DNA from 2 places in the Vibrio sp. KUL70 genome. Region 2 is predicted to be linked to the other one. Evidence: predicted binding sites of a transcription regulator. Region 2 holds the regulator's gene; the other holds the start of a gene.
What was found. Region 2 encodes MetJ, which represses methionine synthesis genes. Its sites were predicted from a motif close to TTAGACNTNTANANGTCTAA; they were not measured.
Positions count from the first base shown of each region.

Region 1: metE (5-methyltetrahydropteroyltriglutamate--homocysteine S-methyltransferase) is a predicted target of MetJ. The motif match lies at 6,848-6,867, and genes of this name have one in related genera.

Region 1 covers NZ_AP045834.1:1,193,331-1,209,329, reverse strand. Annotated here, with positions in the region: gene hisC (histidinol-phosphate transaminase) at 1-540, opposite strand, end outside; gene AC6I7V_RS05500 (LysR substrate-binding domain-containing protein) at 722-1,609, shown strand; gene AC6I7V_RS05495 (hypothetical protein) at 1,912-2,160, shown strand; gene AC6I7V_RS05490 (septation protein A) at 2,270-2,833, shown strand; gene yciA (acyl-CoA thioester hydrolase YciA) at 2,952-3,347, shown strand; gene AC6I7V_RS05480 (YciI family protein) at 3,545-3,841, shown strand; gene AC6I7V_RS05475 (GspS/AspS pilotin family protein) at 3,843-4,238, shown strand; gene metE (5-methyltetrahydropteroyltriglutamate--homocysteine S-methyltransferase) at 4,355-6,670, opposite strand; gene AC6I7V_RS05465 (LysR substrate-binding domain-containing protein) at 6,941-7,852, shown strand; gene AC6I7V_RS05460 (DUF4250 domain-containing protein) at 7,972-8,172, opposite strand; gene AC6I7V_RS05455 (HI_1241 family integral membrane domain) at 8,325-9,005, opposite strand; gene AC6I7V_RS05450 (YgiQ family radical SAM protein) at 9,252-11,621, shown strand; gene AC6I7V_RS05445 (GtrA family protein) at 11,756-12,217, opposite strand; gene AC6I7V_RS05440 (ArnT family glycosyltransferase) at 12,195-13,670, opposite strand; gene AC6I7V_RS05435 (glycosyltransferase family 2 protein) at 13,667-14,686, opposite strand; gene AC6I7V_RS05430 (response regulator transcription factor) at 14,817-15,494, shown strand; gene AC6I7V_RS05425 (sensor histidine kinase) at 15,491-15,999, shown strand, end outside.
Region 2 covers NZ_AP045834.1:2,819,978-2,835,976, reverse strand. Annotated here, with positions in the region: gene cytR (DNA-binding transcriptional regulator CytR) at 1-604, opposite strand, end outside; gene priA (primosomal protein N') at 839-3,040, opposite strand; gene rpmE (50S ribosomal protein L31) at 3,364-3,582, shown strand; gene AC6I7V_RS12740 (malic enzyme-like NAD(P)-binding protein) at 3,790-5,076, shown strand; gene metJ (met regulon transcriptional regulator MetJ) at 5,243-5,563, opposite strand; gene AC6I7V_RS12730 (O-succinylhomoserine (thiol)-lyase) at 5,773-6,957, shown strand; gene AC6I7V_RS12725 (bifunctional aspartate kinase/homoserine dehydrogenase II) at 6,957-9,368, shown strand; gene metF (methylenetetrahydrofolate reductase) at 9,646-10,539, shown strand; gene AC6I7V_RS12715 (PadR family transcriptional regulator) at 10,630-11,169, opposite strand; gene ppc (phosphoenolpyruvate carboxylase) at 11,529-14,165, opposite strand; gene argE (acetylornithine deacetylase) at 14,428-15,564, opposite strand; gene argC (N-acetyl-gamma-glutamyl-phosphate reductase) at 15,718-15,999, shown strand, end outside.

The DNA of each region.
Region 1 (15,999 bases), 1.5 Mb from region 2:
ATCGACAACCACCAGCGACTTACCTTGAGTACCCTCAAGCACTTCAACCAAATCTGGTTTAGGAATCACATTACCAGTTGGGTTGTTGGGAGAGCAGAGGAAAACGATATTAGCTAGTTCCGCTTTCTCTATCACATCGGCAGTATCTAAACTGAAATCTTGCTTGAGCGGCGAATCTAACGTTTCGATCGCCAACGCATCAGCGCAAAACTCATACATTGCGTAGGTTGGAGAACAAATCAGTATCTTATCTTGAGCGGGTTCACAGAAGGTTCTGACTAACAGATCAATCGCCTCATCTGCACCACGCACCGCAACCGTCTCAGCATCTGTTCCACAATATGCTTGATACGCCTTCGCTATATCTTGCGGCAAAAAATCTGGGTAGCGGTTGTACCCAACTTCTTCCGGAAACAGTGGGCTCTCTAGTTCGTTTGCGTTTAACCAAACGCGACCATCACCACCGATTCTTCTCGCCGATTGGTAAGGTATTAATTTTTTTACTGCCTGTGGCACTAAGCTATCGATAAAAGATATCAAGAGGCGATCCTTTCCATTTAATCAGAATGTTATCACCATCGCGTTCATATTCAATTTATGAGAGATATACACATATTGAATCATAAATGATGATTAAGTATTTACATTCAAACAGAACACTATTGATAATTGAATCGAAATAATTACATAATAGCCATGATAAAAAGTCATAGGTAAATATATGAATCATACACTACCTTCAACCAAAACTTTACTTGCGTTTCTCTCTACCGCACGGCACTTAAATTTTACCCGTGCCGCACATGAACTCAACGTCACGCAAGGCGCTGTTAGCCGCCAGATCTTGGCGTTTGAAGATAGCTTAGGGTGTGATCTTTTTTATCGTCATGCTCGTGGTCTGTCGTTAACGCCAAAAGGCGAAGAGCTCGTTCCGCTTATTCAAGCAACCATTCAGCACCTGCAATCCGCGCTTAATCAAGTGTCAAGCTCTCCCTCAAAGATCAAGCTTAATGCCCCAAGTTGTATCACCTCTTGGCTACTCCCCAAACTGATGTCATTTCAACAGGCTTTTCCTGAGATTGATGTGGAACTCACTTCCACCATCAAACACGTCTTTGAGCCAAGTTTTGACCCATTTGACGCGGTAATTATCTATGGTAAGAAGCCAAATCAACACTCAATCGTGAGCCAACTATTGTTCAACGAACAACTGGCTCCGGTATGCCAATCGCAGATTATTGTTAAAGATCACCTAGCGGACATTAGCTCGAGCATTATCAAGCCACACAAGCTTTCCCACTACACTTGGCTACACGCTAACAATGAGCAGAGTGATTGGCGATTGTGGTTAGAGCATATCGGTAGTAATGAACTTTCAAGCAAAAATAACCAGCAATTCGCAACGCTCGATCAAGCCATGAACGCAGCGATTCAAGGTTTTGGTATCGCCATTGGTGACATTACGCTTGCGAAGCAAGACATCGATTTGGGTCGATTAGTGAAAGTGAGTGAAGGCAGTGTCTTTTCAGGAAATGGTTACTTCCTACTACAACCAAAGAATCGCCAAAATACCTCACTCTCAGCTCTGGTCGATTGGTTAGTGGATTGAGCTTGATCAGATAAGAACAGATGGTGAAATTTGTCAAAATGAGAATCGAGATATTCTCAAATTGATGTGCAAAATTACCTCTCAAATTAATACGATTCTTCGCGCTACACGTATTGCTTTTGTGAAAGCAGGCGAAGCAATCTTTTAACTGAATGAAAATATGAAACAAATCATTCTTTCAAGTTAAAAAGATCCATCCTCGACATGAAAATGGCATTCGAATTGCTTTGTCATAGATAACCCAACCAATATCAAGCAGGTTGCACTTTTATCTTATTGTGACTTGCAGCGGAGGATAGGCTATGACCTTACAAAGACACACATATTACGGCTTAATTCACCACGGGATTAAAACACTACTCATGGATCGCATTGGCCACTTCACAGAGCGTGAATATCACGAATATCTGGATCTTACGACGGGCAAATCAACATGCTTCATGATGAGCGAAGAAGAGCTCGAACAGACACTAGACAACCTAAGAAGTGAAGGTTACTTGGAAGACATCAAACAACTTATTCCACGTTATCAAACTGCATGTACACGATAACAACTTCACTCAATCAAACATTTCATTTTCATGTGCTTCGAGCTATTTTGCATCGGAGCACTTTTAGCTAGACTGAAAGGAACAATCTCAACTGGATGTTCGGTCTAACATGAAGCAAATTATCGACTTTGTCCCGCTTATCATCTTCTTTGCTCTGTATAAGATGTATGACATCTACACCGCGACCGGCGCGCTAATCGCAGCTACAGCCATTCAAATTGCACTCACCTACCTCCTCTACAGAAAAGTCGAGAAGATGCAGCTCATTACCTTTGCGATGGTTGCAATATTCGGTGGTATGACGATATTTCTGCATGACGATAACTTTATTAAATGGAAGGTCACCATTGTCTACGCGCTATTCGCCATTGGTTTAACGGTGAGCCAACTAATAGGCAAACCGGTAATAAAGGGTATGCTTGGGAAAGAGATTTCTTTGCCTGACTCTGTATGGCGCAATATTAGCTGGGTGTGGACGCTGTTTTTCGTGTTGTGTGCGATTTTAAATGTCTATGTTGCTTTCAACTTATCACTCGATGTATGGGTGAATTTCAAAGTATTTGGTCTATTGATCGCGACCATTACATTGACTTTATTGACCGGTTTATACATCTACAAAAATTTGCCTGACGACAAACAACAATATTCTGAGAAAAATCGAGACAAGGAGTAATGGTCGAATGAGATCTCAATCTCATTTTTTGTTACAATCTTGCACATTATTTCGTTCACAGTGGTCATTAGGATAAACGCTGGCCACTGACTTATTGATGTTTTGGGAATCCCTTATAATGAGTCACACTTCTGATGCGCCAAAAGGCCAACTTCTTCTTCGCACTCTTGCTATGCCTGCCGACACCAACGCCAATGGCGACGTGTTCGGTGGATGGATCATGTCTCAGCTTGATTTAGCTGGCGGCATTCTAGCGAAAGAAATCTCATGCGGTCGCATCGTAACGGTATCGGTTTCGAGCATCACGTTCAAAAAACCAGTCAAGGTGGGAGACGTGGTATGTGTTTATGGCGAATGTACCAAGATCGGTCGCACTTCAATGAGCATCGATTTGGCGGTTTGGGTTAAACCCGTTCGTGACCACGGTATCGAAGACCGCTTTATGGTCTGTGACGCAACCTTTAACTATGTTGCTATTGATTCTGACGGCAAACCTCGCGCTATCGCGAAATAATTCAACCACCTCATAACCAATCAATTTAGGGTCTTTAGAACGTTTTCTATGCAGCTTTTAAAGACCCAGCCTCTTCGACGCGCATCAATTCACACTTTCTTCTTTTCCCCTCTTCCAAATAGGATTAGTTCGCGTAAATTAGCTACATAGCTCATCGAGCCTCTTTTTTTGTGAAGTATAAATAAGGATATACCAATATGTGGTACGTGATTTTCTCTCAAGACGTCGAAAACTCATTGGAAAAGCGCTTAAGCGTTCGCCCTCAACATCTAGAGCGCCTACAAACACTTCACGATGAAGGCCGTTTATTGACTGCTGGCCCAATGCCTGCAATCGACTCAGATAACCCAGGTGAAGCTGGTTTTACTGGCTCAACGGTTATTGCAGAGTTTAATTCACTAGAAGAAGCGCAAGCTTGGGCCGACGCAGACCCATATATTGAAGCTGGTGTTTATGCTAACGTGATTGTAAAACCATTTAAGAAAGTATTTTAACGTGAAGAAGTGGATTATCGGATCACTGGCTGCGCTCGTCCTTGCGGGTTGTAGTTCAAGTGACCAAGACAAACAACGTCAATTAGAAATGATGGCGCAACACCGAGCTGGTGTGCTTTCAGCAGGCCTGCCTATCGAATATGGCCCATTGAAAATAATGCGTGTCTTGGCAAAGAACACCGTGATTGAAATCATGATGATCTACAACCAAGATGCTCAGGGAGCAAAGCCGCTCAATCAAGTGCTGAAAAGCAGTGTCAATAGCTACTGTACAAGCTCAGACGTACGAGCAAACCTAGATATGGGCTTAGTGTACAACATCAAGATTCGCAATACGCGCGGTCAGTTGATGGTAGAACAGCCGATCAGCAAGCAAACCTGCCAAAGCGGTAGCTGATTCGAGATTCGAGATTCGAGATTCGAGCAAAATTAGGAGTGAAAGCCTCGCGAGTGCGAGGCTTTTTTGTGCAAGTAAGGTCTCAGATACAAAGCCTTATCCAAGCTTTACGTACCTTAAACTGTTTCGGTTTGCCACTCTTTGCGCAGCGTTTTAGTTGCTGAAACAAGATTGGCTAATGCCGCTTCGGTTTCTTCCCAATTGCGAGTTTTAAGGCCGCAGTCTGGGTTTGCCCATAAGCGTTCTGCTGGGATCTTCTCTGCTGCTTTCTTAAGCAAGCCCACAATCCACTCCTCTGAAGGAATGTTTGGTGAGTGGATATCATACACACCAGGGCCAATCTCATTCGGGTAATTGAACTCTTCAAACGCTTTCAGCAATTCCATGTTTGAGCGAGAGGTTTCGATGGTAATAACATCTGCATCCAGTGCTGCCACTGACTCGATGATCTCATTAAATTCGCTGTAACACATGTGGGTGTGAATTTGTGTTTCTGGCTTCGCGCTTCCAGCAGAAACTTTAAACGCATCAACAGCCCACTCTAAATACTCCGCATGATCGGCTTTCTTCAAAGGCAACCCTTCACGAATTGCCGGTTCATCAATCTGAATAATGTTAATGCCGGCATCTTGTAGATCGGACACCTCGTCACGCAGTGCAAACGCTAATTGGTTTGCGATCTCTTTGCGGGAGATGTCTTCACGAGGGAAAGTCCAACACAAGATTGTCACCGGCCCCGTAAGCATGCCTTTCATCTGCTTAGAAGTCAGCGACTGGGCGTAAGTCGACCACTCAACAGTGACGGGTTTTTCTCGCTCAATATCAGCAACAACGATCGCTGGTTTCACGCAGCGAGAGCCGTAACTTTGAACCCATCCAAACTTGGTTGTTTGGAAACCAGCTAAGTTCTCAGCAAAGTACTCCACCATGTCATTACGTTCCGCTTCCCCATGAACAAGCACATCAAGATCGAGTGCCTCTTGACGTTTGACCGCGTCTGCAATGTGCCCTTTCAATGCTTGTTTGTACTCGCTTTCATTCAATTTTCCTGCGCGATACGCACTGCGTTGAACTCGGATTTCGCCAGTTTGCGGGAAAGAACCTATGGTTGTTGTCGGCAACAACGGTAAGCCCAATACTTCAGCTTGGTGAGCCGCTCGCTCTGCATAAGGAGCGCTTCGCTCACCAATCGCTTTCGTTAGTGTTTTCAATCTCGCCTGAACATGTGGCTTGTTTACATGAGCCGCTTGCTTACGAGCCTCAATCGGCAAACTGTAAGTCTCACAAGCTAATATCGCTTTCTGATCACCATCTAGCGCAGCACCGAGTAAGCTCACTTCTGCAACTTTCTGCTTGGCGAATGCGAACCAACTCTTCACCTCTTCCGTTAAGGTTTCTTCTAGCTCTAAATCGACCGGGCTGTGCAGTAGAGAACAAGAACTTGCCACCCACAGTCTTTCTCCCAAAGATTCTTTGATAGGTAGAAGCGACGCCAGTAGCGTAGCCAAATCAGCGCGCCATACATTGCGACCATTAATAACACCTGCAGAAAGAACCCAATCTTGAGGCAGTTTTTCAACCACGTCATTCAACTGTCGAGGAGCAGCAGCCAAGTCAATATGTAGTCCGTTTACCGGAAGGTCGATAATCTTATCTAGCGTATCGTTCACGGAATCAAAGTAGGTGGTTAGTAGTAGCTTTACATCGCCCTGAATCACTTGGTACGCAAGCTTGAATGATTCTGCCCATTTGGTTTCTAGCTCCAAGGCAAGAATCGGTTCATCGATCTGTACCCACTCCACGCCCAGCTTCGCTAACTTCGCCAAGATTCCCTGATAGGCAGTTAGCAAACGAGGCAGTAAGCTTAGACGATCAAACCCTTCTTCCACTTCCTTACCTAGGTAGAGGTAGGACAACGGCCCTAATAATACTGGTTTCACTTTATGACCCGCTTTGATCGCTTGATTGACTTCGTCAAACAGTTGCGGCCAGCTCACCTCAAAAGAATCATCCTTGCTGAATTCAGGCACAATGTAATGGTAATTGGTGTTAAACCACTTGGTCATGTCTGATGCCGCGGCGCCATCTTGGTCATGGTTATGATTTGAGCCACAGCAACTGCTCTGAGATTGGCCGCGACCAACACGGAACAGTGTATCCAAATCAGGGAACCCTTGGTTGTGACGCTTTGGCACATGTCCGAGAAGTAACGTAGTAGAAAGAACATGATCGTACCAAGCGAAATCGCCAGCCGTGACAAAGCTTAGATTGGCGTCTGATTGAACTTGCCAGTTACGCTCACGCAACTGACTACCGACGGCTCTTAGCTCCGTTTGATCGATTTCCCCACGCCAATACTTTTCTAAAGCGAATTTGAGTTCTCGTTTTTCGCCAATACGTGGGTAGCCTAAAATATGAGTCGTTGTTGTCATGAGCCTATTCCTTAATCACTATTTTTTAATCCGGTCAGACGCTGAATAATTTTTTAAAAGGCGTCTGGATGGCTAAACTATCTCGCCAAATGTGTTTGTGAACAATCTCCAAATATTCAACTTGTTTATTAGAAAACCTCATGTTGATGAATTCACATATGAGAAAACCGAAAACAATTAGACGTCTAGATGTTTACACATCCACAAAAACGACGTAGGGTAGTTATTAAGAAATATTGAACATCAGCTTAGGAACTATGAGGGTTACTCATGATAGAGCTCAAACATCTGCGAACATTGACCACACTGCGTGATAGTGGTTCTTTGACCGCAACCGCGACATCACTACACCTGACTCAATCTGCCTTGTCGCATCAATTAAAAGATCTTGAGGCTCGCGTGGGTGGGCAACTTTTTCTGCGTAAAACTCGCCCAGTTAAATTCACTTCTGAGGGAAAGATACTGCTAAGACTAGCGGATGAAATATTGCCAAAACTGGCGAAGGCAGAGAATGAACTGGCTAGCCTCAAAGAAGATGTGAACGGGCGACTTCATATGGCGATTGAGTGCCACTCCTGTTTTCAATGGTTGATGCCAGCACTCAAAGAGTACCAAGTGACTTGGCCAAGCGTGACTCTCGATTTCTCCTCTGGCTTTGGGTTCGAGCCTTTACCGGCTTTGATGGCAGGAGAACTTGATCTAGTGATCACCTCGGATATCCAACCGAGATCCGAAGTTCACTATGAACCCCTGTTTGATTTTGAGATGAGATTGATCACGGCAATTCAATCTCCTCTCGCAGAAAAAGAGACGATTCTACCTGAAGACTTGGCCGAGCTGACGATGCTCTCCTATCCGGTTCAGAAACAACGCCTTGATGTAGTAAAACACTTTCTTCAGCCGGCTGGAGTCGAACCTAAGAAGTGGAAACAGGCCGACAACACCTTGATGTTGGTGCAAATGGTCTCAGCTGGGTTAGGTGTAGCGGCACTGCCCAACTGGGCAATCAGTGAATTTTCAAGGCAAGGATTGGTCGCGAGTAAGCCGTTAGGCAAAGGGTTGTCTCGCCGCCTATTTGCCGCAGTCAGAAACTCAGATAGAAACAAACGCTACTTACAAGCCTTCTTCAGCACTGCAAGACAACAAAGTAAGAGTCACCTAGATGGAATCAAAGTCGTCTAACTTTGTTAAGTTTGTTTTCGATACAAAGTGCCGTTTTAAAAGCAAAGCCACAGACTGAGCATCTGTGGCTTTCATTTGTAACGATTAAACAATTTAAACTGTTCCCCTCTGCTACGCAGTTATCTGGGATAAGATTTAAATTGATTGGTCAATGGATCGTACTGGTAGCCGAGCATATCCAACTTACCGACCACGCTTTCAATATCCATTTCATACATACTGACAAGCTCTTCAAAACTATCACATTCAAGACGCAATTTTTCGTTGACGATTCCCAATAAAATAATGCTATCTAGGCTTTTGACGTTGCTTAAATCCATCTCGTACTCCTTACGAACACATCGATTGATTTAAGTTTAGAACGACAATAGTCAATCCGCTTATTAACAGATCACATTTCTCATTCAATCAAAGAGCAGTTTGCAATTTTATAAAGTTCCCAAATTGCTTTAGTGCCTGAATTACTATAGCGCTATAGTGCCCAGATTGGCTCTAAGCCCACAACCGACGCGATCAGCATCAGCAGAGCTACCGCAAGCTGGATTTTTTCAGGTGTTTTCGCAAATAACAGATGCCAACACCAAACCACAATCGAAGAGATCAACAAAGCAAAGCTGAACAGTAATGACGGCACCATAGGTTCCAATACTTCTTCAGAAAGCGAATAGACACCCAACACAGTAGTCAGTACCACCAGCATACCGCTCAAGATACCAGCAACCGGCAAGATACGATGAAATGCCTGAAGGCGTGTTCGCGCAATCGTCAACAGGAGATGAGAGAAGGCGCTACCTAGTAGAACGGTCAAAAGCAGAGAGGAAATTAAGCCAACTAATGTGGCCTTTTCGCTCGCTTGAATACCCACATAGGAGAGTGCCAAGCCACAAGCCAGATACATTACCCAGATAGGGCCTGCATCACGAGTCTTCTTAGTTTGAACTTGGGAGAAGAAATAGAAGATGGCAAATACCACTAAGAAAGCTTCGACCTTAAGTGATGCAACCGCCAACCAAAGTACACCAATAGCCGGCAATACCTTATGAATACGACCGCGCTGGCCTGGGCAGATGTCACCTTTCACTAAGATCAGCGTCAGGACAAGTTGTGCACCCAGCAACATAGGCGCGAATTGAAGTAATACAGATTCGATCATTGGGATCTACTTATATGGACTTATTTTGGCAGAATGATATCAAAAACTGCTTGGAACACTAATCAAAATCATCAATTTGCTCATTGTCTCCTATCCTTGGTCTATGCTCTTCCCAAGAATCTCTTCCCGACATAGCAATATAGGGTTAGCCGGGGTAAAGACAGTAGAATTAACAGGGGCATGTTCTACTGGCTAGTCAGGGCGCATGCCGCTATAATTCCCGCCTCAAAAATCAGAGGTCGAAATATGTACAGCGATATCACTCCTATTCATGAACACAAAAAATACTGGGCCGAATGCTACGGCACAGCGCCCTTTTTGCCCACCAGTAGAAAGGAAATGGATGCTCTTGGATGGGACAGCTGCGACATTATCATCGTAACGGGCGACGCTTATGTCGATCACCCTAGCTTTGGTATGGCGATCATCGGCCGCTTGCTTGAAGCACAAGGCTTCCGCGTAGGCATTATTGCTCAACCAAAATGGGACAATAAAGATGCTTTCATGAAGCTAGGTAAACCAAACCTATTCTTCGGCATCACTGCGGGCAACATGGACTCCATGATCAACCGTTACACCTCTGACCGCAAATTACGTCACGATGATGCCTACACGCCAAATAACGAAGGTGGTAAGCGTCCTGATCGTGCAACACTGGTTTACTCACAGCGTTGTCGTGAAGCTTACAAAGGCACGCCGATTGTTCTAGGTGGCATTGAAGCAAGTCTTCGCCGCGTAGCGCACTACGATTATTGGTCTGACAAAGTTCGTCGTTCTGTTCTTTTCGATGCAAAAGCAGACATTCTTCTATTTGGTAACGCAGAGCGCGCTCTGGTTGAAGTGGCGCACCGCCTAGCCGATGGTGAAGAGATCGCGAACATGACCAACATTCGTGGTACTGCCGTCAACTTGCCTGCTGCACCAGAAGGCTACAAGATCATTGACTCTTCTCGTATCGAAAAGCCAAATAAAGCCTACGTACCGGTTAACCCATACGAGGTTGAAACCCAGTGCGATACGAAGAAAGACGAAGAGCCAAAAGCGCAGCCGATTACGATCCGCCCTTCTCGCCATGATGCGAAAACAACAGCGGTTCGTATCCCTGCGTTTGAAAAGCTAAACAATGACCGTATTCTTTACGCTCACGCTAGCCGTATTCTGCACTTAGAGACGAACCCATACTCTGGTCGTGCTCTGATTCAGCGTCACGGTGACCGCGAACTTTGGGTAAACCAAGCGCCAATCCCTCTGACAACAGAAGAGATGGACTATGTATTTGGTCTTGCATACAAGCGTGTCCCTCACCCTATGTATGGCAAAGCGAAGATTCCTGCTTACGACATGATCAAAACGTCAGTTAACATCATGCGTGGCTGTTTTGGTGGTTGTTCTTTCTGTTCTATCACCGAACACGAAGGTCGTATCATCCAGAACCGCTCAAAAGAGTCTATCTTGGATGAAATCGAGGACATCAAAGAGAAAGTACCTGGCTTTACGGGCACGATCTCTGACTTGGGTGGTCCAACAGCAAACATGTACCGCTTAGGTTGTTCTGACCCGAAAGCGGAAGTGAACTGCCGTCGTCCATCATGTGTGTTCCCTAAGATCTGTGAGAAACTAAACACAGACCACAAACACACTATCGACCTGTACCGCTCTGCACGTAAAGTGGAAGGTGTTAAGAAGATCATGATCGCGTCTGGCGTTCGTTACGACCTAGCAATTGAGTCTCCAGAATACGTACGTGAGTTGGTTACACACCACGTTGGTGGCTATCTGAAAATCGCACCAGAGCATACTGAAAAAGGCCCTCTTGATCTGATGATGAAGCCGGGTATGGGCACTTACGACCGCTTTAAAGAGATGTTCGAGAAGTACAGTGCTGAAGCAGGTAAGAAACAGTATCTGATCCCATACTTCATCTCGGCGCACCCGGGTACAGAAGATGAAGACATGCTTAACCTTGCGCTTTGGCTGAAGAAGCACAACTACGAGTGTGACCAAGTACAGAACTTCTACCCTTCACCAATGTGTAACGCGACGTCGATGTACTACTCAGAGACCAACCCTCTGAAGCGCGTTAAATACAAGAAGCGTGAAGATATTCCTGTGCCAAAAGGTGACCGTCAACGTCGTCTGCACAAAGCACTATTACGTTATCATGATCCAGAGAACTGGAAACTGATCCGTGAAGCGCTGATCGACATGGGTAAGAAGCACCTAATCGGTGATAAGCCAGGTTGTTTGGTGCCAGAAGAAGACTTTGATGCACAAACACCAGCACAACGTCGTAAGTCTGGTCGTCACGGTGCTCACCGTTTCGCGACCAAGCACAGCAAGTCTCAACCGGGTCTGGGCGGCGAGAAGCCACGTAACCATTCAGGCAAGAAGCCAGGTGGTAAGAAGCCTAACAGTAACAACGGCCAAAGTAATGGTCATCAGGGCAACGGAAATGGCGGCGGCAACGGTCGTAAACCAGCGAGCGGTTTCATTAAGAAAGGTCCGGGCGCCCAATCTCAAGGAAACGGCAAACCAAACCGCAACAAAGCAGGCAATGGTCAAGGTGGCAAACCTTCTGGTAACGGAAAGAACCGCCAACGTGCGGCGCAACGCTAACTCTTAGTAACAACGCGAGCTTTCAGTAGCCACGTTAATTTTAAGTAGCCAAGCGACAACCCTTCGCTTTAAATGACAAAAGTCCAAGTGATCCACCACTTGGACTTTTTCGTTTCTGTAACTAAGTTGAGAGGCTAGGCTTGAGTTTGTTTAAACACCCAAGCCTTGCTGAGTAAGTAGTTACTGACCATTCCAACCAACACCCCGACCGCCATAGCCAAAAACAGCGAGCCATAAAACTCCGGCAGTATTAATGTGAGAGCCTTGAAACAGATTAAGTTGGGTATGGCCGATATCATTGCCGAGGTCATGAATTTTTGCCACTGCTTAAAATCATCCCTGCGTGACCCTGTCCCTTGGTATTCGAACGTTAGCAGTCGGTTACCAAACCAAGTGCTGGTTGCCGCAACTAGAAAGGCCAACACCCTTGCCCACATCACCGACAAATCACCCACATAATGAAACAGTACAAAAGCGGCACAATCAACGACAAATCCACCAGCACCAACACATGCAAACTTAATCAGCTGCTCATAACTCCTCAATACTCTCTCACAGCTTGATGTCATCGTTCTAAAGTGAAATGGCATTTTCATCGAGAATCTTTACGGCAACGGGCTCAGAAACTCCTGTCGAACCCATTGGCTTACAACTAAATAGCGCCCGCTTCTGTTTATCAACGGGTTCTCGCACACAGCTCAATGCATTCTGTGCAATGACCGACTCAACTTCTGCCTTCTTGCCAATCAAGTAGAACTTATCACTCGTATCTGCCTCTGAGATATCGGTGATTTTCTTGGCTTGTCCTAAGCTATAGAACTGCCCCGAAAATGGACGCTTGCCTATGTAGTAACTTGGGGCGTCGTCTTGAATATGATTGAAGATAATACGGTCACTCTTCTCGTTCGCCTTGCCTAAATTCAAATACACCATGGCTATCATCAGCAATACAGGCAACACTAGCGCGACACTTGAGAACCATTTCTTATCTTTCTCTACCACCAGCATTGCCACAAGCAGACCCAACGCTGGAATACCCGGTAACACGTAAGCAGGGAGAATATTTCCCGCCATAGTGAACAGCAACACTGGTGAAATCAACCAACAAATTAGGAACGAGAATAAGCCTGTGTTAGTTTGGTTTTGCTCTTTGATTTTTTGGCGACGAGCACATGCCAATATCGGCAGTACAATCGACCAAGGGGCTGCAGCTTGAATCCAGAACACCCAGATCATGCCTCGAGCTTCATTGTGAGCTGAACCATAGAGGTCGCCTTCCCAACCGCTTACAACAAAACGCTTGAAGTGTTCGCCGACGATAAAGTAATCGATAAAACCCGGTGTCGCCATTTCTGCCATGATGTACCAAGGCAGCGCAATCGCCATCATCAACGCCAAACCAGAGACAATTGGAAAACGCTGCCACAGGGCTTTGAATCCACCAATCAATCCATGTTGTAAAACAAGCCAAGGGAAAACCGCGATACCCATGATCACAATCGCGACAGGACCTTTGGCAAGCAGACCACAAGCAAGGCCAATAAAACCGACGTAGCCCCAAGCATTATTAATACGCTTGCTGCCCTCTCCTTTCCAACACAGATAAAAGCCAAGCATAGCGATGGTCATAGCCAGTGTAAGAGCAATATCCGTCATCACCGCGCCTGCAGCAATCGAGAAAATGCCACATGTTGCCAATACCACAGCTGCAACCAATGCGCTCTGCTCGGTACGTTTCGCAAAATAGGCGATCAATAAGATCGTGAAAACACCCGCTAGCCAGTGAGGAGCTCGCACTGCAAATTCAGTCAACCCAAACAGCTCGATGCCAACGGCGCTCATCCATGTAAACAGTGGCGGCTTACCCCAAAAAGGCACACCGTAGTCAAACTGAGGTGTGAGCCAGTTGCCGGTTTCAACCATCAGGCGAGCCATTTCGCCGTAACGTGCTTCAGTCGTATCCATCAACGGGTACGTCGCCAGTGACAGCAACCTAAGAATTAGCGCGAAGGCTAATAAATACCACAGGTGCGTTCTGTTCAGACTCATGCTGATTCCTCTAATTTATACGTTGTTTTGAGTGCCGGTTTATCGACAACAGATTGAATGAGATACAAAGGACGATTCTTGGTTTCGATGAAGATACGGCCAATGTATTCACCCATCAGACCAATACTAAGAAGCTGGATACCACCAAGTGCCAACTGGACAACCATCATCGACGGATAACCCGTAATCGGTTCACCAAACATCAAGGTTTTAAAGATGATAAACATGCCGTAAACAAAGGCACTGAGAGCGACCATACTGCCGATTGCGGTTGCGATACGCAGTGGTCTAATAGAGAAAGAGGTGATGCCATCCATCGCCAAGCCAAGTAGCTTGAGGTAGTTCCATTTGGTCTCACCACAAAAGCGTGCATCGCGTTTGAATTGCACTGTGGTTTGTTTAAAGCCAGGCCAAGAGAAGATGCCTTTCATGTAACGATTACGCTCTGGAAGCTGATTGATGTGATCGACAACTTCACGGCTTAACAGACGAAAATCTCCAACGTTCTCAGGTACATCAATTTTTGCGGCAGCGTTCATTACGCGATAGAAACTGGCGGCTGAAAACTTCTTAAACCAAGTCTCGCCATCACGCTGACTGCGCTGCATATTGACAACGTCATAACCTTCTCGCCATTTAGAAACCATATCTGGAATCAGTTCTGGCGGATCTTGTAAGTCCGCATCCAATATGATCACCGCTTGACCACGACAATGTTCTAAACCTGCGCTCATTGCAGACTCTTTACCAAAATTACGTGAGAGACCAATGACTGAAATAGAGCTCGCAATTGACGTAAAAGACTCCACCAAAGCCAAGCTATTGTCTTTGCTACCATCATCGACATAAACAATCTCACTCGATATGGGCAGTTCATCAAGCACCTTAGTTAAGCGCGAGTGGAACTCGGGCAGTACTCCCTCTTCATTAAAAAAAGGCACAATGATGGACAGCGAAATTACTGGGCTAATTTGAGGTTCGCTTGAGCGGCGCGAATTGATGTGAAGTTCAGTCATAATACGGTCTTCTATTTTTTTGATTCCGTAAGCAGACTAACTAACGCGCCATGAAAGTTATGTTGTTGACATATTTTTCACGTCAATTCAGGATGATCGGAGTAACGAATAAGTTCTAATGGGTAATAAGATGAAGCGAGTGTTGCTGGTAGAAGATAACCGTGAGATTGCAGGTGTACTGTTCGATTACTTCGAATGTATTGGCATGGAACTCGATTACGCTGATAACGGTGAACTCGGTTTGCAACTCGCAACGGATAACTCATTCGATATCATTATCCTAGACCTGATGCTGCCTCGCATGGATGGACTCACAGTCTGCAACAAACTGCGAGAGAACGGCAACACCACTCCTATTCTGATGCTTACTGCACTAGATAGCCGAGACGACATGCTTGCTGGTTTTGAACATGGTGCCGATGATTATCTGACCAAGCCATTCGACCTCGATATCCTCGAAGCTCGAATGAAAGCCTTAGTTCGTCGATATCACGGCACCGTCGCATCAAGTAAGTTAGTATTTGGTGAAATCAGCATTGATCAAAAGACACGTAAAGCTTACAGACAAGACAAGCTATTGGCTCTCAATCCAACCACTTATACCATCCTTGAGATGTTATGTAAGAGCGCGCCCGATGTGGTTACCCGCGGAGACATCTCCTACAAGCTTTGGGAGGAAGACGAACCCAACAATGATGTTCTACGCAGCCATATTTATCAGTTAAGAAATCAATTGGACAAACCTTTCGATCAACAGATGCTGATTACCGTGCCTAAAGTCGGTTTTAGATTGGAGTCTAACTCGTGATATTAAATGTACTGAGCAGCACCAAGAGCCTAACCGGTCGACTCGCTCTGTTCTTTGGGTTGATGGCCGTTATCATCACAGCCTTTGTCTACGCGGTCTTTATCGCTGCTCTGTACCTGTCAGAAGACCGAGTCGGTGAAAGACGCATCCTGATTGACAGAAACTACGCTGTCACCCTCTTTGAAGCTGGAGCCCAAGGTGAGGTGCGGATTGATGACCTGACTATCGCTTTCAATGACCCTTCTCTGGTGCCTGATCGCTATCAAAAATATATAAATAGTAAAGAGAGTTTCATTGGCGAAGTTGGCGAAGAACCACATTCACGCATGGTGTATATCGGAGAGTACTCTCACGAAGGGGTAACCTATCCTCTTATCCTACTCTCCGAAATAGACCGAATAGAATTTAATGTCACAGAGATTCTCTATGCGACTTCTTCTGTCTTGACGTTGTTAGCCATTCTAATCTTCAGTTTTGGGGCACTGCTTTATCGCCTCTCTCGACG
Region 2 (15,999 bases):
GTGCTTGCTGGTAGCCTTGTTGGCGGAATTGACAGAGAGTTGCTGATGTCGGGCCTGAGATCTGAGCAATACGCTTATGACCCAACTGAGCTAGGTAGTTCACCGCTTCAAATGCCGAGGTCAGGTTATCGATATGTACCGTTGGTAGCTCAAGCTCTGGAGCGAATTCACACGCCATAACCATTGGTGGCAGGTTTTTCTGCTCTGCCTTGCTGACGTCAAATGGGTGGTCAGTTCCGAGCAGTAGCATACCGTCAGCTTGCTTGGTGAAGACCAAGTTTACGAACGAGCTCTCCCGCTTTTTCTGTTGTCCGCTATCACCTAGAAGCACCAAGTAGTCGTTTTCAACGGCAGCGTCTTCAATACCGCGAATGATTTCAGCGAAGTAGGGATCACAGATATCAGGAACGATGGTGATGATGGTTTTAGATTCGTTGCGACGTAAGTTTCTAGCTAAAGTGTTGGGTGAGTATCCAGCTTCGAGTACCGCTGTTTCAACTCGCTTTCGAGTCGTCACCGATACTTTTTCAGGGTTCATCAGCGCTCGCGATACTGTCGCTGTTGATACACCTGCCAACTGGGCAACATCCTTCATTGTCGCCATAAAATAAACCCTCTCTAATTCCTTTATTGCCTCTGACTAAGGCGTGAATAATTATATAATTGATTGATATTATGAAAGTGTTGCTAACACTTTTTTTATTGCAATATTTTATGTGTTTAGCCAATACAAAGTTACGGCTAGATTAACAAAAATCACATGACTAGTGTGAATCTGATCACGATAAATATGAAATTTCCGTGAATAAACTTATCAGTAATTTTAAGCGAGTATGGTTTAACTGAGATCTTGTGGCTCGATGTCGAGCGACCAACGTACCTTTTTTGCGAGTGGCAACATATTTATCGCAGGTTTTGCACTCATGAGTAATTTCTGCATAAGTGAGCGAGTTTGGGTTTGCAAAATCAACTGCCAACGTGATTTTCCTGCACGTTTAGCCAGTGGCGCTGGAGTAGGACCAAGCACCATACAGAACTGATCAAACAGTGGGTGCGATTCTAAGGTGTGACGCACCTGCCTTAAGAACTCTTCAACAAGATGTGGGTCATTGGCTTCCGCACGAAATAGCGTCATAAAAGTATAGGGCGGCAGCATCGCCTGTTTACGCTCGGCGAGAGCAGTCTGAGCAAAGTGGTTGTAATCTTTATGTAGCAACGCCTGCAGCAACCCATGTTCTGGGTGGTGAGTCTGCAGAATCACTTCACCAGGCTTACTTGCTCGTCCAGCACGGCCTGCGACTTGAATGAACAGTTGAGCTAGGCGTTCTGAGGCCCGAAAGTCACTGCTATAAAGCGAACCATCGACGTCGAGCAGCGCGACTAGAGTGACATCGGGAAAGTGGTGCCCCTTGGCAAGCATCTGAGTGCCGATCAGAATCTGGTACTCTCCGCGGCGAATCGACTCTAAGGCACTCTCTAGGCTGCCCTTGCGACGGGTGCTATCACGGTCAATACGTATGGTTTTGTATTCAGGGAACAGTTGACCAAGTTGTGTTTCGAGCTGCTCGGTGCCGACACCTACGGTAACCAGATTGGCTGAGCCACACCCTTGGCAATGATGAATAATATGTTGCTGAGAGCCACAGTGGTGACAGCGCATCTCATTACTGTATTGATGATAGGTGTAGTAGGCGTCACAGCGTTTACACTCTGCCGTCCAGCCACAGTCATGACACATCAATGCTGGAGAGAAGCCGCGACGATTTAAGAACAGCATCACCTGGTTGCCGGATTTGAGATGTCTTTGCATCTCAGCAATCAAAGGCGCTGAAAGGCCACTCTCAAGATACTCCCCCTTAACATCGAGCACCTTGTTGGTGGTCGGAACGGCTGCACCTGCACGTGAGCTCAGCGTTAGATGGCCATACTTACCAATTTGTGCATTGTGTAGAGTTTCAAATGCAGGCGTTGCAGAGCCAAGCACAATGGGAATCTGTGCTTTGTGAGCGCGCATGATAGCAACATCACGCGCATGGTAACGCAGGCTGTCTTGTTGCTTATATGACGCGTCATGCTCTTCGTCGACAATAATGATGCCGAGGTCAGCAAACGGCGTAAATAGAGCCGAACGAGTGCCAATCACAATGCCCGCAATCTTATCTCGAGCAGATAGCCATGCGTTTAGGCGTTCAGAGTCATTTAACCCCGAGTGCACCACTTCAATAGGTACGTTAAAGCGTTTTTTAAAGCGGTTGATGGTTTGCGGGGTCAGGCCGATTTCTGGAACCAGAACCAGGGCTTGTTTGCCTTGTTCTAGCACCGGTTTAATCATATTTAAGTAAACTTCGGTTTTGCCCGAACCAGTAACACCTTCTAATAGGAAACAACCGAACTCGGTTTGGCTATTCACCGTCGCAATCGCGATCGCCTGCTCTTCATTAAGCTTTGGTTTGTCTTGGTCGTTTTCAAGATCGCTTGGCCATGCATAACGGGTCGGCTTTTTCTCGCGAGACTCTATCCAGCCTTTCTCTTCCAGGGTTTTGAGTACCGAGCTTGAGATCTCTTGGTCAATAAACTCTTGATGTGGAACAGGGCCATTTTCAAGCAAGTGCATGACTTTGGCTTGTTTGACTGCGCGTCCAAAGCCTTGCATCAACTGATCTTTACCTTGTGGTGTGATTTGCCACTCGACCAGTGTCGCGAAGTCTGCGGGTTTACCTTTACGCAATGCGCTTGGCAGGGCGTTAGCAAAGGTTTCACCTAATGGATACTGATAGAACTGGCTGCACCATACTAACAAGGAATAGACCGAGTCAGGCCATACAGGTTGATTGTCGAGTAGAGCCTTAATCGACTTAAGTTTGTCAAATTCAAACTCAGACTCATTGACCAGAGCCGTGACAATACCAGTCAGAGTTTGACGACCAAACGGGACCGAGACGCGTCCACCAATAATAGGAAACAAATGACCTGGGATTTTGTAGTCAAACTGTTTATCTAAAGGGACTGGCAGAGCCACTCGGGCAATTGTTGGACGCATAAATTCGCTTGTTAATTCTGGAGAGTGCAGGGCAACCAGTCTAAAGGATAAGGGCACTAAATTCGAGAAGCAGTTTGTTTGCTAAAGTCGGTGATGGCGCTACGCAAAGCATAAAAAGGCAATAGTAAGAAGAAATCCTGCAATAGTGGCGAAAAAATCATCCAAACTGGTTGATCCTACCTAACAGATTCATTACTATACTGCGCCTTAAAGGTATGGCTTCATCACGTTTTCGTGAGGTGCGGTGTCTTTATTTCTTTTTAAACTACGTGTGGTGTGCGGCTTAGAATCGTATAGCGACACGGCCTACTTGAGGTTATCCCATGAAAGCTGGAATCCACCCAGAATACAAAGCTGTAGCAGCTACTTGCTCTTGCGGCAACACATTTGAATTCAACTCTACTCTAGGTAAAGAGTCTATCCACCTAGACGTATGTGACAAATGTCACCCATTCTACACTGGTAAGCAACGTATCGTTGATACAGGCGGCCGTGTAGATCGCTTCAACAAGCGTTTCGGTGCTCTATCTAGCAAGAAGTAATTCTCGCTTGGTAGACATGAAAAAGGACACTTCGGTGTCCTTTTTTGTTATCTGGCATTTAGTAATTTCAACTGGGCACTGGTCTTATTAGTAGTGAATTCTCGTTTTTTAGTGAGACAGGGGGCTTTACCACCTAGGAACTTTGAAGTACATCCATTAATATAAAACGGATTCCCCCAATAATAATACTCTAGGAAACCTACACCCATGTCTGATGACACTCTCCAACCTCAATCTGAAGAACTATCACCTCAAGAACAATTCCGTCAGCAAGCTCTTGATTATCATGAGTTCCCAATTCCTGGTAAAATTGCCGTTGAACTGACAAAATCTGCAAATTCTGCAGAAGATCTGGCCCTTGCTTACAGCCCAGGTGTGGCTGAGCCAGTTCGTGAAATCGCACAGAACGTGGATAACGTTTACAAGTACACAGGTAAAGGCAACATGGTTGCAGTTATCTCTAACGGTACGGCGATTCTTGGCCTAGGTAACCTAGGTCCTATTGCTTCTAAACCAGTAATGGAAGGTAAAGCGCTCCTGTTTAAGCGTTTTGCAGGTTTAGATTCTATCGATATTGAAGTAAAACACCGCACAATCGATGAGTTCGTAGATACAGTAGCGAATATTGCCGATACATTCGGTGGCATCAACCTAGAAGACATCAAAGCACCAGACTGTTTTGAAATTGAACGCCGTCTAATCGAGCGTTGTGATGTTCCTGTATTCCACGATGACCAGCACGGTACTGCGATCGTAACAGCTGCGGGTATGTTGAATGCGATTGAGCTTCAAGGTAAGAAGCTGGAAGAGTGTAAGATTGTTTGTTTGGGTGCAGGTGCAGCGGCAGTTGCATGTATGGAACTGCTGATCAAGTGTGGCGCGCAGCGTGAGAAGATCTACATGCTAGACCGCAAAGGTGTGATTCACACTCGTCGTGACGATCTGAACGAATACAAGCAACTGTTCGCGAACAACACTGACAAGCGTACTCTAGAAGATGTGATTGAAGGTGCAGACCTATTCCTAGGTGTATCAGGTCCTAACCTTCTACCAGCAGAATCATTGAAGCTAATGGCTGACAAGCCGATCGTATTCGCGTGTTCTAACCCAGATCCAGAAATCAAGCCTGAGCTTGCTCACGAAGTTCGTAGCGACCTTATCATGGGTACTGGCCGTAGTGATTACCCGAACCAAGTCAACAACGTTCTGTGTTTCCCATTCATCTTCCGTGGTGCTCTTGATGTTCGTGCAAGCGAAATCAACGATGCAATGAAGCTAGCGGCAGTGGAAGCGATTCGTGAGCTCGCGAAAGAAGAAGTACCTGCAGATGTACTAAAAGCAGCAGGTGCTGAAGCGCTTGAGTTTGGTAAAGGCTACATTATTCCTAAGCCAATGGACCCACGTCTATTGCCTCGCGTGGCAAAAGCTGTGGCTCAGGCGGCGGTTGATTCAGGTGTGGCTCGTATCGAGATGCCAGCAAACTATATGGCATAGAGACTGGATGGCGTAATCGTCGTTTAGTAGAGCGAAGAGAATAATAAAAAACCGACTCATCTGGAGTCGGTTTTTTTATGCCTGAAATTCACGTTAGATGAATAATACCAATCGGTATGGCTTAGCTGAAGCGAATCAAATGTTGAAGGTAGTGACTGAGTTATGATTATTCTTCGTCAAACGCTTCGAACTCGATACCCATCTCTGTCATCAGCTTTTTCACTTCGGCTGGGATATCGTCTGGGCGGTCTTTACGTAGGTCTTCATCTGTTGGTAGAGGCTGACCAGTATATGCATGCAGAAAGGCTTCACACAGTAGCTCACTGTTTGTTGCATGGCGCAGGTTGTTAATCTGGCGGCGGGTACGCTCGTCAGTTAGAACTTTCAGTACCTTTAGAGGGATAGAAACTGTAATTTTCTTTACTTGTTCGCTTTTCTTTCCATGCTCAGCATATGGGCTTATGTATTCACCATTCCAGTCGGCCATTGCGTACCTTCATCACTTTAGTTGTTAGATTAATTTAATAGGGGGGATTTTAGCGGGATTTACCGCCATAAGCAAAGACATATAGACGTCTAGAAGTGTTGACGTCTCATTCTTATGAAAGTAAAGTGAATAACATATATCTAACACAGCCGCCAAACCCCGACAAGCTGCTGTGATTCTCAGACGCCAAAACCTGTAAGGAAACACCTATGAGCAGCCGGAAACCAGCAACCATCGCCGTACGTACTGGTATCGAGTCAGACACTCAACATCATGCCGTTGTTCCACCTATTTATCTGTCGACTAACTACGGTTTTCCCGCTTTTGGTGAAGTGCCTAAGTATGATTACACTCGCTCAGGCAATCCAAACCGTGGCTTATTGGAGACTGCCCTGTTTGAATTGGAGTCGGGTAAGGGGGCAGTTGTGACCAACTGTGGTACTTCTGCATTGAACCTTTGGGTTTCCGCTTTCCTTGGTAGTGATGATCTGATCGTGGCACCACACGACTGCTACGGTGGTACTTACCGACTTTTCAATACTCGCTCACAAAAGGGTGACTTTAAGGTGCTGTTTGTCGATCAATCGGATCAATCCGCATTCGACGCAGCGATCGCACTCAAGCCTAAATTGATCTTGTTGGAAACGCCATCAAACCCACTGGTGCGTGTCGTCGACATTGCAGAAACCTGCCGTAAGGCGAAAGAGGTGGGAGCTCAGGTGGCGGTGGATAATACCTTCTTGACTCCTGTGTTCCAAAAGCCTCTAGAGCTGGGTGCTGACTTCGTTATCCACTCAACGACTAAATACATCAATGGACACTCAGATGTGATCGGCGGCGTAGTGATTACTAAGACCGAAGAGCATGCTGAAGAGCTGGCTTGGTGGGGGAACTGCATTGGTGCTACGGGGACACCATTTGACAGCTACATGACGCTACGTGGTATTCGCACACTAGGTGCGCGTATGCGTGTGCATGAAGAGAGCTCTCGTGAGATTCTAACGGCGCTACAGAAACAACCTTTGGTTGATACCATTTATCACCCCAGCCTGCCTGAGCATCCAGGTCATGAGATTGCTAAGAAGCAGCAGTCCGGTTTTGGGTCTATGCTGAGCTTTGAATTTGCTGGTTCTTTCGAGGCACTTAAGCTCTTTGTTGGTGAGCTAGAGCTGTTTTCATTGGCAGAGTCTTTGGGTGGTGTTGAGAGCTTGATCTGTCACCCCGCTTCAATGACACACCGCGCAATGGGCGAAGAAGCTTTAGCGGAAGCGGGTGTTTCTCATCAGCTTCTGAGACTCTCAGTCGGCCTTGAAGATGCAGAAGACTTGATTGCGGATCTTGAACAAGCCTTTGCTAAAGCGCAGCAGTTCATCGATAACGGGGAGAACAAGTAATGGCTAACTTTCGCCAATTGCATAAATTTGGTGGTAGCAGCTTGGCAAACCCTGAGTGCTATCAGCGTGTAGTCAGTATTCTCAAAGAGTACTCTAGCGAAACAGACTTGGTAGTGGTGTCTGCGGCAGGCAAAACCACGAACCGATTGATCGAATTTTTAGAGGCGCTGGATAAAGATGGACGTTTGGCTCATGAGTGTCTGCAATCTCTGCGTCAGTTCCAACTCGAGTTGGTTTCAGAACTATTAGAGGGCGAAGTAGCAGAGCAGTTAACCACAACTCTACAACGAGAGTTTACGGCTTTAGGTGAATTAACCGCGCCATTAAATGAGGCACAAAAAGCGGCTGTGCTAGGTCATGGTGAAGTGTGGTCGTCTCGCTTACTAGCGGCGCTTTTATGTCAGAGTGATCTCCAAGCTGTAGCGCAAGATGCACGAGATTTTCTGCGTGCCGAAGCGGGTGCTCAGCCAGAGGTGGATCGCGCTCGTTCATACGCATTGATTAAAGAGTCTCTTGCGCAACACGCTCATTGCCGTGTCGTGATTACCGGCTTTATGGCGCAAAACAGCGCGGGTGAAACGGTGCTTTTAGGTCGTAATGGTTCGGATTACTCAGCGACGGTGATTGGTGCACTAGCGGAAGTCGATCGCGTGACGATTTGGAGTGATGTGGCCGGTGTGTATAGTGCTGACCCGAGATTGGTCTCTGATGCTTGTTTGCTGCCCTTGCTACGTCTTGATGAAGCAAGCGAGCTAGCACGTTTGGCAGCGCCAGTGCTACACAGCCGAACCCTGCAGCCTGTTGCTCAGAGCGCAATGGATCTTAGCCTACGTTGTAGCTACCAGCCGGAATCGGGTTCAACACAGATTGAGCGCGTCTTAGCATCGGGTCGCGGCGCTAAGATCATCACCTCTCTGGACGATGTACTACTGATTCAGCTTACCTTTGGTCACGGCCATGACTTTGAGCGCCTTGAGAGTGAGGTGCTTGAGGGACTTAAGCGTGCTCAGCTTGAGCCACTAGCTTACGAGCTGCAAGCGGATAAACATTGTCTGCGTCTTGCTTATACTGAAGAGATCGCGGGTGGAGCGCTTGAATATCTTCAAGACCACGCGATTGAAGCGGAAATCAAACTCAGAGAGGGTTACTCACTGGTTGCTGCGGTAGGTGCTGGTGTCACTAAGAACCCGAACCACTGTTACGGTTTCTACCAACAACTTAAGAGCGTACCGGTTGAGTTTATCTCAGAATCTCAATCTCGTTTGAGCTTAGTGGCTGTCATTCGTAAGTCGGAAACGGAAACCTTAGTGAAAGGCATTCACTCTCAGCTGTTCCAAGCTCAGAAGCGTGTTGCGATTGCTTTGTGTGGCAAAGGTAACATCGGCTCAAGCTGGCTATCACTGTTTGCTGAGCAAAAGAGTGAGTTAGAAAAGCGCCGTGGCATGAACTTTGAGTTGGTTGCGGTGGTAGGCAGTCAAACTTATTGGTATGACGAACAAGGTATCGATGCTCGCACAGTTGTGGATCGCTTTAATGACGAGGCGGTAGAGTATAAGGATGGTGAGTGGTTAACCAAGTTAGGTTCAATCCAAGGTTACGATGAAGTTGTGGTACTGGATGTGACGGCGAGCAAAGTGTTAGCTGACAAGTATTTGGATATCGCTCAACAAGGCATTCACCTAATCTCGGCTAACAAAGTCGCAGGTTCTGCATCGAGTGAGTATTACCATAAGGTACAAGATGCGTTCGCTAAGATCAGTCGCCATTGGTTGTACAACGCGACCGTGGGAGCTGGCTTACCAATTAACCATACAGTGCGCGACTTGCGTGAGAGTGGTGATGACATCATTGCCCTGTCAGGCATCTTCTCAGGCACTCTATCTTGGCTGTTCCAACAATTTGATGGCTCAGTACCATTCAGTGAGTTGGTGGACTTAGCGTGGCAACAAGGTTTAACAGAACCCGATCCTCGCTCAGATCTTGATGGTTCAGATGTGATGCGTAAGTTGGTTATTCTGGCGCGTGAATCAGGTTTGGATATTGAACCTGAGAACGTCAAAGTGGAATCTCTCGTCCCTCAAGAGCTACAGGACCTCTCTCTCGATGACTTCTTTGATAAAGCATCGATATTAAGTGAAGAGTTGGCTGAGCGTTTAGAGAAGGCTCAGTCTCAGCACAAAGTACTGCGTTATGTTGCACGCCTTGAGAAGAACGGTAAGGCAACGGTGGGGGTTGAAGCGCTATCGAAAGAGCACGCCCTTGCAAACTTGCTACCATGTGACAACATCTTTGCGATTGAGAGTAAATGGTACAAAGATAATCCATTGGTGATTCGTGGTCCTGGCGCTGGACGTGAGGTAACGGCCGGTGCGATTCAGTCCGATTTGAACAGAATGTCGAGCTTGTTCTAAAACTCAGATCGATGGTTTGAAAGCGTAAATAGCATACTATTCACTAAGATAAATAAGGCTGAAAGCACAATGTGTTTTTCAGCCTTTTTTGTACGTTATTATTGGTTTGCGACCCACTTATCGACTTGAAGATTACTCACGATCAACTTGAGAATAATTCATAATGGATCTGTTGACATTAAATCGTATTCAATACATTCTGTGGACATATAGACGTCTAAACGTCGGTTTGAAGGTTTGAGATTTTGGTGGTTGAGTTGGCCACAGGGAGAGTAAGATGGGATATACACACGCAAGTCACATAGACGCTTTGAATCAGAACATTGCTGAGCTTTCTGACAACATTAATGTGTCATTTGAGTTTTTTCCGCCAAGTAATGAGAAGATGGAAGAGACACTGTGGAACTCTGTACACCGTCTGAAAACACTACAACCTAAGTTTGTATCGGTAACTTATGGTGCGAACTCTGGTGAGCGAGATCGTACTCACTCAATCATCAAAGAGATCAAAGATCAGACTGGCCTTGTTGCAGCACCACACCTAACGTGTATTGATGCGAGCCGTGAAGAGTTGATTCAGATCGCTGACGATTACTGGGCGAATGGAATTCAAAGTATCGTTGCACTGCGTGGCGATATTCCTCCAGGTGGCGGTGCGCCAGAGATGTATGCGTCAGATCTTGTTAAACTGCTTAAAGCTCGCCATGACTTCGATATCTCAGTGGCTGCTTTCCCTGAAGTACACCCAGAAGCGAAGAGCGCACAAGCTGATCTACTCAACCTAAAACGCAAAGTAGACGCTGGCGCCAACCGTGCCATTACTCAGTTCTTTTTTGATGTAGAGAGCTACCTACGTTTTCGTGACCGTTGTGTTGCTGCTGGTATTGAGGCTGAAATTGTGCCGGGTATTCTACCGGTATCTAATTTTAAACAAGCGTCTCGCTTTGCGGCGATGAATAATGTCAAAGTACCGGGTTGGATGGCAAAACAGTTTGAAGGCTTAGACGATGACCCAACAACGCGTCAACTGGTAGGTGCGAGTCAAGCGATTGATATGGTGAGAACGCTAAGCCGTGAAGGTGTCAAAGATTTCCACTTCTATACACTGAACCGTGCTGAGATGACTTACGCACTTTGCCACACTCTAGGTGTACGCCCTCAAGTTGCTTAAACCCTGCTTAGCTGATACAAAAAAGGCTTGAATACTCAGTATTCAAGCCTTTTACTTATCTAGCCTCTGGTGACATCACCAGGGTCGGACTTATGCTAGCGTTTCAAGCTCTAGTAGAACTTCTTCAGCCCACATGATCCACGCTTCACGAATCAGCAGGTTGCGACGCAGTGTGAGTCGCTCTAGACGCGCTTGCTTATCTAGTGTTGATGGCGTTGCGTAGTAAGCCGCTTCGATCTCTTTGTAATGAGAAACCAGCTTGCGTGACTCTTCAACTAATTCAGAAAGTTGTACTTGGTATGCAGCTGAGGGTTGTACAGCACAAGCCATCAGTTTTGCTGAGAACTCATCACGTACAGTTGGGTGTGCTGTTGGTTGTTCGAACCATTCTCCAAGAGCACGACGGCCGGCGTCTGTGATTGAGTAAACTTTACGGTCAGGCTTGCCTTCTTGAGGCTCGAGTACGCAAGTTACTTGCTCGTTTTGAGCCATTTTGTTGAGCTCGCGGTAAACTTGTTGGTGGCTAGCTTTCCAGAAGTATCCAATGCTTGCTGAGAATTCTTTAGTGATATCGTAACCAGTAGCATCGCGTGTACTTAAAACGGTTAGAATTACGTGTGGTAATGACATGTCTTCAATCCAAATGGTCAATAAACAGTAAACAAAAACTTAAACATCAAGTGTGCTTCTTGCGGCACGATATATTGGGTTATGTTTAAGTTGCACCAACACTCTTTGTTGTTGGTTGTGTCACCTTATAAAGCCGTTTATCACCTAGTCGGACTAGATTGCCTAGTCCAGTGCTGCGAAATATTTTGATTGGAGTGTTTTCGCAGCGGGGAAGTAGTATATCTAAATAATAAGCATAAAGTAGAATACATGGACAAAATAACCCAAAAAACTGATAAAAGACTCAATAGTGTTTCTTGGGTGAAATAAAAAGGTCGCCAAGGGCGACCTTTTGTGCTTATTTTAGAATATTATCCTGCCTAACCGGTATTGCGCATGCCAGCTGCAATGCCAGCTATGGTCACCATAAGCGCTTCTTCTAGCTCTGCTGGTGGCGTTTCACTCTGACGAGTACGGTATAGTAGCTCAGCTTGAAGCATGTTCAATGGCTCAACGTAGATGTTACGTAAGCGGATAGACTCTTGGCCCCAAGGGTCGCTCTGCATTAGGTTTTCGTTGTTCTCTACATTTAGCACGGTTTTAATATCTTTTTGTAGCTGTTCGCGAAGTTTCTCACCTAATGGCAATAGCTCTTCGTCTACTAAACGTTGGTCGTAGTACTTAGCGATCTCTATATTACACTTCGAGTAAACCATCTCAAGCATACCCAGGCGAGTCGAGAAGAATGGCCACTCGCGACACATCTCCTCAAGTAGGGCTTGATGGCCTTGATCGACCGAGTATTGAATCGCTTCTCCGGCACCCAACCACGCAGGTAGTACGAGGCGGTTTTGGCTCCAAGAGAAAATCCAAGGAATAGCACGTAAACTCTCTACGCCACCGTTTGGATTACGCTTCGCTGGACGAGAGCCTAGAGGCAGTTTACCAAGCTCTAGCTCAGGGGTTGCCTGGCGGAAGTAAGGAACGAATTTCTCTTCGCCACGAACCACTTTGCGGTAGGCTTCACAAGAAACTTGTGAGAGTACTTCCATCAGATCGCGCCACTCTTGTTTTGGCTCTGGTGGTGGAAGCAGGTTCGCTTCTAAGATCGCGCTTGCGTATAGGTTGAAGCTGTTCACTGCGACATCTGGTAAGCCAAGCTTAAAGCGGATCATCTCGCCTTGCTCAGTAACACGTAAGCCGCCTTTCAAGCTCTTTGGTGGTTGAGAAAGTAGTGCTGCGTGTGCAGGCGCGCCACCACGACCCACTGTACCGCCACGACCGTGGAATAGAGTTAGCTCAATGCCTTCCTCTTCACACGCTTTGACAAGCTTATCCATTGCATCGTATTGCGCCCAACCTGCAGACATCACGCCAGCATCTTTTGCTGAGTCCGAGTAACCGATCATGACCATTTGGTGGTTCTGGATAAAGCCACGATATAGGTCGATGCTCATTAGCTGCTTCATTACCGCTTCAGAGTTGTTCAAGTCGTCTAGCGTTTCGAACAATGGACATACATCCATGCGGTACGGACAGCCTGATTCTTGAAGTAGTAGGTGAACCGCAAGTACGTCTGACGCCGTGCGAGCCATTGAGATAACGTAAGCACCAAAGGCTTCACGAGGTTGTGCAGCAATGACCTTACAGGTATCTAAAACTTCTTTAACGGGCTCAGATGGCTCCCAATCACGCGGAAGTAGTGGGCGCTTAGAGCTTAGCTCGTTGGTTAGGAAAGCAATCTTGTCTTGCTCGCTCCATTGGTCGTAGTCACCGATACCTAGGTAGCGAGTGAGCTCAGAAAGAACGTCTGAGTGACGTGTGCTCTCTTGGCGGATATCAAGACGAACTAGGTGTACACCAAAGGCTTTGATACGACGTAGTGTATCCAAGAGTGAACCGTCTGCGATGACGCCCATGCCACACTCATGCAGCGATTGGTAACATGCGTAAAGCGGTGTCCACAGTTGGTCGATATTCTGTAGCGTGGTTTTCTTCGGTACTTCGGCGTCGTGCAGTTTCGCGTCCAGTACTTCAAGCGTATCCGTAAGTAGCGTACGTAAGCTCTTCAGGATCGCGCGGTAGGCTTCGTGCTCGTCACCAGCCAATTCGCGTACTGTGTCGTTGCACTTCGTCATCGACAGTTCAGTGATCAGCTCGTTGATGTCACCTAGGTAAAGATCAGCGGCTTTCCAGCGAGATAGGCGCAGCACTTCTTTAGTGACTGAGTGTGTGACAAACGGGTTACCGTCGCGGTCACCGCCCATCCAAGATGAGAAGTGAACCGGGCGAGCATCGATAGGTAGGCCTTCACCAAGGAAACTTTTTAGGCGACCATCCATTTCACGTAGGAAATCTGGTACGGCTTCCCATAGTGAATTTTCAACGACGGCAAAGCCCCATTTCGCTTCATCAAGCGGAGTTGGGCGTTGTTGGCGAATCACGTCTGAGTGCCAGCCTTGAGCGATCAGTTGCTCTAGACGACGTTCAGTTTTCACGCGCTCTTTGTTTGATAGATCGCTCAGCTCAAGCTTTGATAGACACTCGTTGATCTTAACCAGCTTGTTGATCATGGTGCGACGAGTGATTTCAGTTGGGTGAGCGGTCAGTACTAACTCGATATTTAGGTCGCGAACGGCTTGAGCAGCATCGAGTTTGCTGATGTCATTTTGGTTTAGCTTAGAGAACAGAGATTGAAGTACGTCTGGTTCACACACGTGTTCTTCACAGTGGCGAGAAATGGTGTGGTATTGCTCCGCCATGTTGGTGAGGTTTAGAAATTGGTTGAAAGCACGAGCGACAGGGGTGAGTTGCTCGTTCGGTAAATTTTTGATCTCTTCAACTAGGCTGTCGCGGTCAGCTTGGTTGCCTGCTCGAGCTGACTTGGAAAGTTTACGGATAGTTTCCACTTTCTCTAGGATTACGTCGCCATGCGCGTCTTGAATAGTGTTACCTAGCAAGCGTCCTAGCATGCTCACGTTACTCTTGAGAGCGGCGTATTTCTCGTTCATTGTCATCCTGCCTCGTAAAAAAATTACATCCATTGTTCCTTGTTAGATACACAATCTAGCGAAAACTGCTGTATCTAGTCAAATAAAGCATCCTAAGTTTGCAATTATTGGTTATATAAATTGGGAAGTTAGAAATTTTCTTTTCTGAGAGAACGAAGGTGAAAGTTAATTACAAATTTACGATGTACCTATCAAAACAGTACAAAAGCGACCTCGAGAGGTCGCTTTTGTTCGATAGCACGAGCGATATTGAGTTATCGCGCAAGAACTAGAAACAATATTTATGGATCGATTTACTTAAGATGTTGATGGTTGGATCGATGAAATCGAAGCTTAAAAATTCATCCGGCTGGTGCGCTTGATCAATCGAACCCGGCCCTAGCACCAGTGTTGGACATAGTTGTTGTAAGAAAGGCGCTTCAGTACAGTAGTTCACGGTTTGTGACTCGGTTTCACATACCGACTCCATGCCACCAATAAATGGATGATCATGCTGACACTCATATCCAGGAATCGGTTCGTGTAGCGGAGTGATCTCAATTCTGCCCGGCCATTTAGCTTCGACCTCTTTAAGCGCAGCGCGCAGCATATTGTCTAGACCATCCAAACTAATGCCCGGAAGAGGGCGCACATCGTAGTGCAGTTCACAACAACCACAAATGCGGTTGGCGCTGTCTCCGCCGTGGATGTGACCAAGGTTGAGTGTTGGGCTAGGAATCGCGAAGCCTGGGTGGTGGTACTCTTTGATGAGCTTATCGCGTAGCTGCATCAGAGCAAACAGCACTTCATGCATAATCTCAATGGCATTCACGCCTAATGCCGGGTCTGAAGAGTGACCTGATTTACCGGTGACTCGTACCGCATTCGCCACATGACCTTTATGACCACGAATCGGTACTAGGCTGGTTGGTTCACCAATGATGCAGTAATCAGGCTTAAATGAGGCATTGTCGGTAAAGTGACGAGCACCGAGCATGGTGGTCTCTTCATCACAAGTTGCCAGCACGTAGAGAGGCTTAGTCTGCTTACTCCAGTCAATTTTCTTTACTGCTTCATAAATAAAAGCGAAGAAGCCTTTCATATCGGCTGTGCCTAAACCGTAGAAACGGTTGTTGTGTTCTGTCAGTGCATGAGGGTTAAAGTTCCAGCGCCCTTCATCAAACGGAACCGTGTCGCTGTGGCCTGCGAGCAGTAAGCCACCTTCACCAGAGCCCATCTTTGCCACCATATTATGCTTGCCGGGCTCGACCTCGACGACCTCAACACTAAAGCCTAAGTCTTTAAACCATTGAGCCATCTTCTCAATGACCTTCTCATTACCGTGATCCCAACTCGGATCGGTTGAGCTGATAGAATCGGTGGAAATTAGGCCCTGGTAGACCTCAAGAAAACTGGGTAATTGCATAATATCTTCACTTCTACTATTGACAGAAAAACCATAAGACGGTAAAACACATATTAAATCATATTTAGTGAATAAAAAATCAAATAAAACCAAAAATTAAGTATGATTAGTCAAATTTGAACTGTAACTTACCTCAAGAATGGATGTGTGAGAATGTTGAAAACCACGATCATTGGCGCAAGCGGCTACACAGGAGCAGAACTGGCTCTGATGGTAAACAGACACCCTGAGTTAACGCTATCAGGTTTGTTTGTCTCCGCCAACAGTGTAGATGCGGGTAAACCGATTTCTAGCCTGCACGGAAAATTGGCAGGTCTAATCGATATGCCAGTCGAGCCATTAGTCGACCCAGTTAGTGTAGCGAAAGAGGCGGATGTGGTTTTCCTAGCGACAGCACACGAGGTTAGTCATGACCTTGCGCCGATTTTTCTAGAG